Regions from separate parts of the Mesorhizobium sp. M0028 genome, predicted to be linked through region 3. Evidence: predicted binding sites of a transcription regulator. Region 3 holds the regulator's gene; each other region holds the start of a gene.
What was found. Region 3 encodes PhoB, which activates phosphate uptake and scavenging genes when phosphate is short. Its sites were predicted from a motif close to TGTCATNNANCTGTCAT; they were not measured.
Positions count from the first base shown of each region.

Region 1: a site for PhoB is predicted at 2,421-2,437, ahead of NKJ93_RS06050 (inorganic phosphate transporter). Genes of this name have one in related genera too.
Region 2: a site for PhoB is predicted at 2,147-2,163, ahead of NKJ93_RS08980 (LTA synthase family protein). Genes of this name have one in related genera too.
Region 4: a site for PhoB is predicted at 2,235-2,251, ahead of NKJ93_RS15055 (esterase-like activity of phytase family protein). Genes of this name have one in related genera too.

Region 1 is NZ_JAMYVG010000002.1:207,427-210,884, forward strand. It holds gene NKJ93_RS06045 (transporter) at 1-678, opposite strand, end outside; gene NKJ93_RS06050 (inorganic phosphate transporter) at 763-2,367, opposite strand; gene NKJ93_RS06055 (TetR/AcrR family transcriptional regulator) at 2,488-3,024, opposite strand; gene NKJ93_RS06060 (efflux RND transporter periplasmic adaptor subunit) at 3,175-3,458, shown strand, end outside.
Region 2 is NZ_JAMYVG010000003.1:239,348-242,805, forward strand. It holds gene NKJ93_RS08965 (acyl carrier protein) at 1-6, opposite strand, end outside; gene fabG (3-oxoacyl-[acyl-carrier-protein] reductase) at 194-931, opposite strand; gene fabD (ACP S-malonyltransferase) at 992-1,957, opposite strand; gene NKJ93_RS08980 (LTA synthase family protein) at 2,204-3,458, shown strand, end outside.
Region 3 is NZ_JAMYVG010000002.1:490,622-494,079, reverse strand. It holds gene xylF (D-xylose ABC transporter substrate-binding protein) at 1-273, opposite strand, end outside; gene NKJ93_RS07490 (ROK family protein) at 560-1,804, shown strand; gene phoB (phosphate regulon transcriptional regulator PhoB) at 1,814-2,503, opposite strand; gene phoU (phosphate signaling complex protein PhoU) at 2,520-3,227, opposite strand; gene pstB (phosphate ABC transporter ATP-binding protein PstB) at 3,260-3,458, opposite strand, start outside.
Region 4 is NZ_JAMYVG010000006.1:216,853-220,310, forward strand. It holds gene NKJ93_RS15050 (L,D-transpeptidase) at 1-509, shown strand, start outside; gene NKJ93_RS15055 (esterase-like activity of phytase family protein) at 657-2,090, opposite strand; gene NKJ93_RS15060 (TIM barrel protein) at 2,382-3,371, shown strand; gene NKJ93_RS15065 (sugar ABC transporter substrate-binding protein) at 3,413-3,458, shown strand, end outside.

The DNA of each region.
Region 1 (3,458 bases), 280 kb from region 3:
GGAACGGTCTTCATCCTGGAAAAGTGCTGCCAGGGCCGAGATCGGCCGATGCAAGGATACGGCAAGGCGGCGCACATCCTTCAGCTGTCGTCTTTCGTCGGCAAGCCGCTCGGTCACGAGATGGTCCTCGACCGCATCGAGCCGCTTCGTCGCCGCGGCGAGCCGCAGGCTGGTGGTCTTGCAAAAAGCCATGACCAGCGTTTCGAACAGCTCGAATGCTGTGGCGGGCCGCAGCCCTGCGGCAAGGGCGGTGTGCACTTCCTCCACCGCCGCCAGCGGATGGCGCCGGCCGGTGACCAGCAGCCGCTCCGAGACCGCAAAATGCAATCTGCCGATGGTCGTCGACTGATGGGCGATCTCGCCATGCAGGTCGGCGGAAATGCCGTGGACGACGCCATTCTCATGCGCCAGCACCAGGCTGTCCTCATGTCCTTCGAGGATTGCATGAGCCGACGCCGGCAGCGCGCAGGCATGGCTGACCCAGGAATGGGCGCGCCGGTCGACAAGGTCGACATGCAGCCAGACCCAGCCGTCCAGTGAGGCCAGCGCGGCCTCTGTGTCCCGGGGCGCCAGCGATTCGGGAGCTTTGCCGGGAGCGGCATGATAGGCCCACACCAGCCCGGGGGCATGATGCTGGTCGTCCGCGGCAAGCAATGTCAGATGCGATGCGTCATTCATGGCCGCCGCCGAGACAATGCACGTTCAGGATCTGGGCGGCGCCGGAGCCGGCGCCGCGACATTCTGGCCAAGTCCTATCCCCGCTCAGAATATCTGGCGGAAGATGACGAACAGCACGAAGGCAAGACAGATGGAGACCGGAAGGGTCAGTATCCAGGCCATCAGCATGTTGCGCACTGTCGACCATTGCAGGCCCGAGCCGTTCGCCGCCATGGTGCCGGCAACGCCCGACGACAGCACATGGGTGGTCGAGACCGGCAGGCCGAGATAGTCGGCCGATGCGATGGTCGCCATTGCAACAAGCTCTGCGGACGCACCCTGGCCGTAGGTCAGATGGCTTTTGCCGATCTTCTCGCCGACGGTGACGACGATGCGCTTCCAGCCGACCATGGTGCCGAGGCCGAGCGCCAGCGCGATGGCGACCTTGACCCAGAGCGGGATGAACTTCGTCGCGTTGTCGACCGCCTTGTGATAGGTCGTCACCGCCTTCAGGTCGTCGGCCTCCATCGGCAGCAGCTTCTTCTTGTCGATCAGTTTCAGCGCTTCACCGATAAGATAGATGTTGTTGCGGGCGTTGCTGACCAGCGTTGTCGGCAGCTTTTCCACGGACGGATAGGGCGACAACATTGCGCTAGTGTCGTGGATGAAGCTCTGCAGGGCAGGCGTGGTCTCGTCCTTCCAGGTCTTGGTGCGAACGGCGTCACCGAGCACGGTTGCCGCGTCGGTCACGGCGACGCCGGGCTTGACGTATTTGCCGAGTACCGTTTCGACCTGCGTCGCTGCGGACTTGTAAGCTTCGAGATAGTTCACGTCCGGTGTGCGGTTGAGCGCGAAGGCGGTCGGCACCACGCCGATCAGGATGAGCATGATGAGGCCCATGCCCTTTTGCCCGTCATTGGAGCCGTGGGCAAAGCTGACGCCGGTGCAGGTGAAGATGAGCAGCGCCCGGATCCACAGCGGCGGCGGAGCGCTCGACTTCGGCGCCTCGTAAAGCTCGCGGTTCCTGACCAGCAGCTTCATCACCAGAAGCAGCAGCCCAGCCAGGCAAAACCCGACCAGCGGCGAGATCAGAAGCGACAGGCCGACATTGCTTGCCTGCGACCAGTCGATGCCGCTGGTGATGGAACCGGCCGGCGCCGTGAACTGGTTGGCGAGGCCGACGCCGATGATCGAACCGATCAGCGTGTGCGAGCTCGAGGCAGGCAGGCCGAGATACCAGGTTCCGAGGTTCCACATGATCGCTGCGACCAGCAGCGCGAAGACCATGGCCAGCCCGGAGCTTGATCCGACCTGAAGGATCAGTTCGACCGGCAGCAGCGAAATGATGCCGAAGGCGACCGCCCCGCTGGCGGTGAGCACGCCGAGGAAGTTGAAAAAGCCGGACCACATCACTGCAAGCTCGGCCGGCATGGAATGGGTGTAGATCACCGTTGCCACCGCATTGGCGGTGTCGTGAAAACCGTTGACGAATTCGAAGCCGAGCGCGATCAGCAGCGCCAGGCCAAGCAGAATCCACGGCACCGCGACGGTGCTGGTCAGGTCCTGGCTGAGCGCGTAGCCGACATAGGCAAGGCCGCCCAGGATGATGACGGCAAAGGCCGGCAGAAACCATTTGCCGGTGCTGTTTGGCCGGTCGAGCGGATGCTCCGGCCTTGGAATTCCTGCTTCGCTGGAAACAATATCGACCATACCCCACTCCTCTTGCGTTGCAGCAAAGAATGGGAGGACGCTAGGTCGGCACAATGAAGCCTGTGTGACGGCAGAGCACTTTGAGATTGGAGCAGATAGTGCTGGACGGTGGTTCCTGATCTATTCCGCGATCTCCAGCAGGGTCGATATCAGCAACCGGCGCTCGTCGGCGGAGAGAATGTCCGAACCGAACAGATTCATGCTGCGAAGCCCTTCGATAGCGAGATAGCAGACCAGCAGCGCCTTGAGATTCGGCGTCTCCTCCTTCAGCCGCTCGAACACTTGCCGCCTGAACGATTTTATCGGCGTCAGGAAATCGGGATTCTCGGCAATCGCCGAAAATATCCAGGTCGCCGACGGTTTCGACTCCTCGGCATGCTCGGCCGAAAGCCTGATATAGGCCGCAAGCGGGCTCTCACCGCTGACGCCGTTGGTGCGGGCGGCCTCAAGCGCCTGTTGGAACGCGCTGAGGTAATCCTCCACCAGCGCCTGCATCAATTTCGCCTTGGTCGGGAAATTGTAGAGAAGACCACCCTTCGACACGCCGGCACGGCTGGCGACCGCATCCAGCGACAGGCTGCCGGGACCCGTCTCGCGCGCCACATCGGCGGCGGCGGCGAGGATCTTCTCGCGCGAATTTGTTCTGCGGGCCTTCATCAATCGTTCCCCATTCATTAGCTTAAGCGGAATTGACAAGACCGTCCAGACGGTACAGTAAGATTGCCGTCATTTGAAATTGGGACCAGTCACAGGTATGTGTTCCGGTCATCCGACCGTTATGCTGGGCCATGGCCGAGGGGACTGTTCGTGATCAAGCGCTTCATCATCGCCTTCATTCTGCTCGTGCTGGTGTGCGGCGGCATCGTCGGATTCAACCTGTTCCGCGACAATGCGATCAAACAGTTTTTCGCCACCATGAAGCCGCCGGCCGCGACCGTGTCGACGGTCATCGTCAAACCGATGTCCTGGACGCCCGGCGTCGAGGCGATCGGTACTGTCAGTGCCGTGCGCGGCGTCGACCTGACCGTCGAAACCGCGGGTATCGTCAAGGACATCCAGTTTCATGCCAATCAGAAGGTCGCCGCCAACGC
Region 2 (3,458 bases), on a different contig from region 3:
ACTCATTTGGGCATCCTCGTCTTTTGGTTGTCTGTCTTCGTTAGCGGGCAGAATGCCGCTAATCAAGCTGAAAGATGGTCCTGCCGGAAACGCAGCGGAACAGGACCGATTTTTGCCCGAACCGCCGGGTTGCGGGCGGCATTACACGAAAAATCCCGTGCATCCAAGACGGAATGAAGCGTTTTCCCAAGTGTTAGATCATTGCCATGCCGCCATTGACATGAACGGTCTGGCCGGTGACGTAGGCCGCCTCATTGGAAGCGAGGTAGGCGACGGCAGAGGCGACTTCGGCGCCCGTGCCCATGCGCCGCGTCGGGATCGCCGCCATGATCGCCTCTTTCTGCTTGTCGTTGAGCTTGTCGGTCATCGCCGATTCGATGAAGCCCGGGGCGACGCAGTTGACGGTTATATTGCGGGTGGCGATCTCCTGCGCCAGCGATTTGGAAAAGCCGATCATACCGGCTTTGGAGGCGCAATAATTGGCCTGGCCGGGATTGCCGGTGACGCCGACCACTGAAGTGATGTTGATGATGCGGCCATGGCGGCGCCGCATCATCGGATGGGTAAGCTCGCGGGTCAGCCGGAACACGGCGGTCAAGTTGACCTCGATCACGCTATCCCAGTCGGCATCAGCCATGCGTACGAACAACCCGTCCTTCGTGATGCCGGCATTGTTGACGAGGATGTCGACGCCTTCGAGATCGGCCTCCGCCTTCTGGCCAAGCGCCTTGACCTCGTCGCGATTGGAAAGATTGGCCGGAAACAGCTTGACCCGGTCGCCCAGTTCGGCGGCCAGCGCCTCCAGTTTCTCGATACGCGTGCCGTGCAGGCCGACGATGGCGCCCTGGCCATGCAGCACGCGGGCGATCGCCTCGCCGATGCCCCCCGATGCGCCGGTGACGAGCGCCTTGCGGCCGGTCAATTCGAACATTTTTGTCTCCTGATCTGAGCGAACACCCTTCGCACGGAGCGGGGTCAAATCGCCAGTTGATTATGCAAGCGCCGCCAGCGCCGCCTCGACATCCGCCGCGGATCCGATTGCACTGGTGGCAATATCGCGGTTAATGCGCCGCGCCAGCCCCGACAGAACCTTGCCGGCGCCTACTTCATATAGCGTCGCAACGCCATTCGCGCCGAACCACTCCACCGTTTCGCGCCAGCGCACGCGCCCGATCACCTGTTCGACGAGGCGGCGGGCGATCTCGTCGGGATCGCTCGTCGGGGTCACCGTAACATTGGAGACCAGCGGCACGGCCGGTGCACTCTTCGTCACGGCGGCCAGTGCCTCCCGCATGATCTCGGCCGCCGGCTTCATCAATGCCGAATGGAAGGGCGCCGAAACCTGCAGCATGAGCGCCCGCTTGGCGCCCTTCTCCGTGCATAGCTTCGCCGCCAGTTCGACCGCCGACCTGGCGCCGGAGATTACCAGCTGGCCGCCGCCATTATCATTGGCGATCTGGCAAACCAAGGCTTGCGCGGGATCTTTGGCCGCGCCTTGGGCAGCCTCTGCGCAGGCGGCTTCGACGTCGGCTTGTTCCAGCCCGATGATCGCCGCCATGGCGCCCTCGCCGGCCGGTACCGCCGCCTGCATGGCGTTACCCCGGATGCGCAACAGCCGGGCGGCGTCGGCGACCGAAACGAAACCGGCGGCCGCAAGTGCCGAATATTCGCCGAGCGAGTGGCCGGCGACATAGGTGACCTTGCCTTTCAGGGAGAAGCCGCGCGCCTCCAGCGCCCGGATTGCGGCAAGCGACACCGCCATCAGCGCCGGCTGGGCATTGGCGGTCAGCGTCAGCGTCTCTTCCGGGCCTTCCCAGATAAGCTTCGATAGATTTTCGCCGAGCGCTTCATCGACTTCCTCGAAGATCCGCCGCGATTCAACAAAGGTATCGGCGAGGTCCTTGCCCATGCCGACAGCCTGGCTGCCCTGCCCCGGAAAGGTGAATGCGATGGCCATCGGCGGCTCCCAGCTGCTGGTTCTCGTTGCCTGTGACGCAAGGCGTGCGGCCGAGTCAAGTCCAACCTTGACCGCGCAACGTCGGCCGAGTGCCTGTTTCGGCAGGCTTTTTGGCGATCACTCATGATGAAAACCGCTCACGATTTGTTTGCTGGCTCTTCTTATTTCCGCCACAGGCGCTAGCTTTGCGTGACAGTTCGATGACAGTCGAGTGACGCTTTTGTTGCGGGCCGGGGAACTATTGCAGTGGCAAAGACCAAGAAGAGCGCAGCCGAGGCCGCGCCACAGTTTCTCGAAGGCGATCCGGCCACCGGCTATCTGCCGGGGCGCAAATGGCCTGTCATCCGCTATGGCTTCATCAGCCTGTTGGCCGCGGCCATCCTGGTGTTCTCTATCGAATTGATCGTGCGCGGCAACTTTGCCGGCACCGTCGACTTCTTTCTGCAGCCCTTCAAACCCGGCTGGACCACAATCATCATTTTTGCGCTGATCCTCATAGGGCTCGACGCCGTGCTCGGCCGCAGCCATCAGAGCCTGATGATCCTCGCGCCGCTGACGTTGTCGCTGGCGTTCGTCGGCCACCAGAAGTCGCTCTATCTCGGCGATCCGCTCTATCCGACTGATTTCCTCTATTCTCGGCAGATCGTGGCGCTGATGCCGCTCCTGGTACGCGATCGCCCGGGAACCGCCATTGCCCTGGCGATCGGCGTCGTCGGCGGGCTGTCGCTTCTCGTCTATGGCTGGCGGCTATGGCGCCGCCGCGTTCCGGCGCTCAGCCACAAGGGCCGCCTTGCCCGACTGACGCTGACAGTGCCGCTGATCGCCTTCTTCGTCTCCATCATGGACTATGCCACTTTCTCATGGACGCGCGACCGGCTGCAGATCATCCCGATCATGTGGGACCAGAAGGAAAACTATGCCTCGAACGGTTTTGCGCTCGCATTCGCGCTGAACGTCCCGATGGCCCATGTCTCGGCGCCGCCCGGCTATTCCGGCAAGGCGATCGAAGCGATCGGCAAACCGCAGGTGACGGCCTCGGTACCCGCCGAGAAGCCCGACATCATCGTCGTCATGAGCGAATCCTTCTGGGATCCGACCAAGCTGCCCGGCGTCACCATCACGCCCGACCCTATCCCCAATGTGCGGGCACTGCGCACGGGCTACATGTTCTCGCCCGAATTCGGCGGCATGACGGCCAACATCGAGTTCGAGGCCCTGACCGGCTTTTCCAACGCCTTCCTGCCGGCGGGCAGTATTCCCTACCAGCAATATGTGCGGACACCGACCCCGTCGCTGGCGACCTTCCTGAAAAGTCAGGGCTACCGGGCGCGCGCCATCCATCCCGGCACCAACTGGTTCTGGAACCGGGGAGCCGTCTATGCCGATTTCGGCTTCAACGACTTCAAATCCGAGGAGACGTTGCCGCCCATGCAAAAACGCGGACCGCTCGCGTCGGACGCAGCGATGACCGACGAGATCATCCACGAGGCCGATACCAGCG
Region 3 (3,458 bases):
CTGCGCCAGGATGATCAGTGCGTTGGCGCCCTGCGAGATCAGGCTCTCGACGTCGGTGAGCTGCTTGCCCGGATTGGACTGTGCGTCGGCGGAGATATACTTGTCGCCGGCAGCCTCGATGGCCGCCTTCATTGCGGCTTCGTCGGTCTTCCAGCGCTCTTCCTGGAAGTTCGACCAGGAAACGCCGATGACCTTGTCTTTAGCCTGCGCCACCGACGCAAGCGCCAGCGTCATGGCGACACCCGCCAGAATGGCGGTCGTGAATTTCTTCATCATATCCTCCCTGCGCCGCGTACGGCGTGACCAATTGGCCCCAAAGGCCAGCTTAGAGGCGCTAATTTTTTCGAGCCTCGAAAAAATACTGGCCCGATCTCCCGCTGCTGTCAACATCGATTCTGATGGATTTTGATGTTGCTGCGACTTTTTTCGAGCTTCGGAATAAACGATGACAGCGCCACCTGCATCTGACACTATTTGCCTCATCCGACACTATTTGTCGGCATTACCGACGGCTTCCGGTTCATGAGCGGCCGCGGCAAACCGGGAGGAAAGCAAAACGATGTCGGTCGGAATCCGCCATGACGATTTGCGCCGGCGCAACCGGGCGATGGTGATCTCGGCCGTGCGCCGGGCCGGCCAGCCATCGCGTACGGAGATCGCCGCAACCACCGGCCTCAGCCACTCGACCATATCGGCGATCTCCTCCGACCTGATACGGGAAGGCATCCTCGCCGAGAGCAAGGCAAGCGAACCCGTTTCGTTGAAACGCGGTCGTCCGCAGGTCGGCCTCGCCCTCAATCCGGAAGCGGCGGCGGTGCTGACCGTGGTGTTGTCGCTGAATTTCCTGTCGGCCGCCATCATCGACTATGCGGGGCAGGTGGTCGCCGAGGAACAGCGCCGGCTGGACACGCTGACCATGCCGCGCGACGAACTGATCCGCGAATGCATGGCCATCGTCCGGCGCCGGCTGGACGATCCAGATCTTGACGTCCGCAGTGTCGCCCGCATCGCCCTGGCGATTCAGGGAATTACCGACTCCCCTGCACGCGCCATGCTGTGGTCGCCGATCACGCCCCAGACGGACATCGCCTTTGCCGACATGCTGGAAGATGAATTCGGCATCCCGGCCACGGTGGAGAACGACTGCAATATGATGGCGGTGGCTTTGCGCTGGCGCGATCCGGATCGCTATCGCGACGACTTCATCGCCATCCTGCTTTCGCACGGCATCGGCATGGGGCTGGTGTTGAAGGGCGAGCTGTTCACCGGCACGCATTCCTCGGGCGGCGAGTTTGGCCACATGATCCATCGTCCGGGCGGCGCGCTCTGCCGTTGCGGGCGGCGCGGCTGCATCGAGGCCTATGCCGGCAATTACGCCATCTGGCGCAACGCCACGCAGATGAGCGAAGACAGCCAACCGGTCGCCGACGTCAGCGACGCCGACATGCGCGCGCTGGCGGTTCGGGCGCGCGAGAAGGACGGGCCGGAACGCGAAGCCTACCGCAAGGCCGGCGAAGCGCTGGGTTTCGGTCTCGGCTCGCTGTTCGCGCTGATCGATCCGGCACCGGTCGCAATGGTCGGCGCCAGTGCCGCCGCCTTTGATCTGATCGAGCCGGCCTTGCGGAAGGCCATCGCCCAGACCGCCGGCGGCCAGCATTCGGGCTCGATCTCCTTCGATACCGAGCCGAACGAATTGCCGCTGATCCGCGAAGGCTGTGCAATGCGGGCGTTAAGCTTCGTCGACCAGCAGATTTTCGCGCCGGGCGCGCAAATGAGGCCCGGCGTCAGAAAGAACGTAGCCTGACTGGGCGGGTCAATCTTCCCTGATCGCGTAGCCGGCACCGCGGATGGTGCGGATGACATCAGGCATGCGGCCGTTGTTGACGGCTTTGCGCAGCCGCCCGACATGCACGTCGACGGTGCGTTCGTCGATATAGATCGTCTCGCCCCAGACATTATCGAGTAACTGGCTGCGCGAGAAGACGCGGCCCGGATGCCGCATCATGAATTCGAGCAACCGGAATTCGGTCGGCCCGAGCCGGATCTCGGTCTTCTTGCGATACACCCTGTGCGATTCGCGATCGAGCACGATGTCGCCGACCTTCAGCACGCTGGACAGCACTTCCGGCTTGGCGCGGCGCAGCAGCGCCTTGACCCTGGCCATGAATTCCGGTGTCGAAAACGGTTTGACCAGATAGTCGTCGGCGCCGGTCGAAAGACCGCGTACCCGGTCGCTCTCCTCGCCGCGCGCGGTCAGCATGATGATCGGCAGCCGTTCGGTTTCGGGGCGCACCCGCAACCGGCGGCAGAGCTCGATGCCGGAAACCGCTGGTATCATCCAGTCGAGCACCAGAAGATCGGGCACATTCTCCTGCAAACGGATCTCGGCTTCGTCGCCGCGTGTCACCACCTCGACCTGGTAGCCTTCGGATTCGAGATTGTAGCGGAGCAGCACACCCAACGGCTCCTCGTCCTCCACCACCATTATGCGTGGTGCGATCATCGGCTGGGCACCCCCATCATGTCGCCGGTGCGGACATTGTCGTTTCGTCTTGCTTCGGACGATTGACCGGCAATTGCTCGCCGGTCAGCACATAATACGCATTTTCGGCGATGTTGGTGACATGGTCGCCGATCCGCTCCAGATTCTTGGCGCAGAACAGCAGATGCGTGCAAGCGGTGATGTTGCGCGGGTCTTCCATCATGTAGGTCAACAGTTCGCGGAACACCGACGTATATTTGACGTCGATGCGCTCGTCGGCGGCGCGTAGCTTGGCCAACGCGGCCGCATCGCCTGCAGCATACTCCTCGATGACGCCCTGCACCTGGATGAGCACCAGCTGCGCCATCGCATCGATGGAATGCGATAGGTCGCGCGGTGTGACGCTAAGGCCGACCGCACTCACACGCTTGGCGATATTCTTGGCAAGGTCGCCGATGCGTTCGAGATCGCCGGCCATGCGGATCGCCCCGACGACATGGCGCAGATCGTGGGCCATCGGCTGGCGCTTGGCGATCAGGGTGATGGCGCGGTCGTCCAGTTCGCGTTGACGCGCATCCATGATGGCATCGTCGGAAACGACGCGTTGCGCCAGCACGTTGTCAGAATTCAACAGGGCCTTGGTCGCCCCGCCGACCATCGAACCGGCGAGGTCGGCCATGTCGCGGATCAGCTTGCTGATCTGCTCGAGATCCTCGTCGAAAGAAGCGACTGTGTGTTCGCCCATGGTCCTGTCCTCATATGCGTGATCGGAACGGCTCAGCCGAAGCGGCCGGTGATGTAATCCTGCGTGCGCTTCTCGCGGGGCGACGTGAAGATCTTCTCGGTCCGGTCGAACTCTACCAGTTCACCCAGATACATGAAGGCGGTCTGGCGCGATACGCGCGCCGCCTGCTGCATGTTGTGGGTGACGATGACGATCGTGTAGTCGGCTTGCAATTCGTCGATCAGTTCCTCG
Region 4 (3,458 bases), on a different contig from region 3:
GCACGATCGTCGTCGATACCTCCGAGCACTTCCTCTATCTGGTGCGCGACGGCGGCAAGGCAATTCGCTATGGCGTCAGCCTCGGCAAGGCCGGTTTCGGATGGACCGGCAGCGCCGTGGTTCAGGCGAGGAAGAAGTGGCCGGTCTGGACGCCGCCGCCGGAGATGATCCAGCGCCGGCCGGAACTGGCGAAATACAAGGACGGCATGCCGCCCGGCCCCCACAGCCCGCTGGGCGCACGCGCGCTATATCTCTTCCGCGACGGCAAGGACACGATGTACCGGCTGCACGGCACGCCGGAGTGGGACTCCATCGGGAAGAACGCTTCCTCCGGCTGTGTGCGCTTCATGAATCAGGACATTATCGACCTCTACAGCCGCGTCGACGGCGTCGCGCCGGTCTTCGTGCGCCCGAACCTGTCGGCCGCCGGGAAGATCGCCGCCGTGTCGGACAGGACGGCCGAGCCGATCGATGCGGGCGTGCCAAAGGACGCGGAGATGTTGAGGTAAGTGCCTTCGACGGATCATCAGTCTTAGGTTTTGCAAACCCACTAGAACACAATCCTTGTGCCGGCGAGCCGCAACTGAAGGGCCCGACCGTTCGATCGTGCCAGGCAGGCGGACGCGTTCGGCGCGTCCGCCTGCCTGGGGGTGTCGCTACTTCCCGGCGAGGCCTGGAAGCGTGACCTGATAGACCAGGAACATCGTGTCGATATCGGGGCCATCTTCGGCCTTGTAGGCCGCGCCGACCTGGAAGCCGTCCTGGGTGAGAAAGTCATTGTCGTTGGCGACGAACAGGAAATAGTCGTCGGGCCGTGTTGGATCGAGGACGCTCACCACCGACATCGCCTCCCACTTCTCCGAAAGGTTGTTGCGGTCATTGGGCGCGCCATTGTGCAGCCCGAAGCGGCCGAGCTCGGTCTTGTCGTTGATGTCGATGAACGGCGTCAGCTTGGCCGGCGTCACCGAGGGATCGAGCTCACCTTTGGGCGCAACCGGCTTGTCCTTGTCGAACTCGGTGCCGGCGATGTCGGTTGCCGCCGACACATCGACGACGCTGATCTCGCGATAGAGCGAGGTGTCGCCCTTCACCCCCTGGCCGTTGCCGCTGTCGCGCGCCAGCATCAGGAAGGTCTTGTCCGACAGAGCCACGATTTCGCTCTGCGCGGCAATCTTGGTCTTGCCCTTGGCATCGGTGAACACCGGCAGCGGCACAACATATTCATGCGCAAGCTTGAGTTGGGCCGGATCCGAGGCATCGTAGACCAGCGCGCGCGTGTTCTGGCGCGTCGAAGCGGAATCGCCGCCATCCTGTCTGGGGGCCGATTGCAGCACAGCGATCAGGAACTTCCCGTCCGGCGTCAGTGCCATGCCTTCGAGGCCCTGGTTGTTCTGACGGCCGGTTTCGGGATCCGTCGGATCTGGGTCTGCCGCGCCCGGTCCCGGATTGTTGGACGCGAAGTTCGGCGTTCCATGACGCATCGGGACAAGCGCCGCCGGTGACTGCGTTACCGACATCAGACGCCCATCGGCGGAGAAGTGGTAGATGTTCGGACCATATTCGTCCGAGATGAACATGGTGCCGTCGGGCAGCCGCACGATCGCCTCGTTATCGAGCGCGAGCTTGCCGTTGGCTTCGGGCAGGATCGGCATGTCGTCGGTCGCGGCGCGCACGCCGTTGAGCGGATCGAGGCCGGTTGCGTCGGCGCCCTTGTCGTCGGTCAAAAGCATGGTGTCGGCAAGGGTTGCCTTGAGGCCCGACTGTTCCTGGCCGGCGGCTGGTGCCGCACCCGGTGCGATCGGGGCGAATTCGATGGCAATCGTGTTGATGCGCGGACGGTAATCGGTGGTGCCGACGACATTGTAGCCACGATCCGGCAGCAGCCACAGCGAGCCCTTATAGCCATCGGCGCCATGCGTCCAGCCGGCAGCGTCGATCGCCATGCCCGAGCCGGAGCCAAACGTCTCGCCGAACTTGTCCCTTTGGCTGGCCGGGATGCGACCGACACCGACCAGGCCCTTGTTGACGAAGCTGACGCCGCCGACGGTCGCTGCGTTTTCAGCCAAGGCCGGAGTCAAGGCGGTGAACATCGCCAGCGCGACTGCGAGGGACGCGTTTCGGTGCAGGTTTTCATGGAAGTCCTCTTTGTGACAAAACAGCCGGGATCTGAAAAAGCGCCGCGTCGCATCGAGAATGCCGCGAAAGCCTTCGGAGAAGCGATCTAGGACGCGAACATGATACTTGCGTGACAGTGCTGCGCTTGCCTGGGCCTCATGTGGTCGCAACTAGCCCGGGCATGGCGAATCCGTCGCCACCGAGAGCAATTAACAACTTTACAAATAATCATTCTTATGTGAAGTTATGACAATGAAAGGTCACCGATGACAGTCTGTCGTTTCGCTACCCGCCTCAATTCCTTTGCCTCGCGGCCACAGGCCGAGTGGCCTGATCTTGTTGGTAAACCGTCCATGCTGCAAATGGCGGCGCGTGCGGCGAAGGTTGCGGAATTGACCGATCTCGACCTCAACTTCCCCGATCATGTCGATGAAAAACCTGCGGAAATGGCGCGCAAACTCAGCGATCTCGGGCTTTCCATCAATGGCTTCGCCATGCGCTACTACTCTAATCCGGCCTTCAAGCTCGGCGCCTTCACCAATCCGGATCCTTCCGTTCGCCGTGAGGCCATCGACCTGACCAAGGCCGGCATCGACGCCGCGCGCGAGGCCGGCGCCAGCCTGATGACATTGTGGCTCGGGCAGGATGGCTTCGACTACGCCTTCCAGGCTGACTACGCAACACTCTGGCAACACGAAATCGATGGCATTCGTGAAGTAGCGGCGCATGATCCGGGCTGCCAGATTAGCCTTGAATACAAACCCAACGAGCCGCGCTCCTACAGCCTGATGCCCGATGCGGCGACGACATTGCTGGCGATCCGCGAGATCGGCCTGCCCAATCTCGGCGTGACGCTCGATTTCGCTCACGTGCTCTATGCCGACGAGCAGCCGGCTTTCGCTGCCGCCCTCATAGCACGGCACAGCAAGCTGCTCGGCGTGCACCTCAACGACGGCTACGCCAAGCGCGACGACGGCCTGATGGTCGGTGCCGTGCACACGCTGCAGACGATCGAGCTGCTCAGGCAGATCCGCCGCGACGGCTATGCCGGGGCCATCTACTTCGACACGTTCCCCGACATGACCGGGCTCGATCCCGTCCACGAATGCGAAGTCAACATCGCCACCGTCAAGCGCATGCTGCGCGTCGTCGAGCGGCTGGAAAAGGACAACCGCCTGTCAGCCGCCGTCGATCGTCAGGACGCGGTCGCGTCGCAGGCCATCATCCAGGAAGCCATGCTCGGGCCGGACAGCTGAGGCCGGCGCCATCACCGTTTTTCAACAAGGGAGGAAAGACCATGAAATTTCTGCTCGTCACCGCTACCGCTGCCCTGATGACGCTGT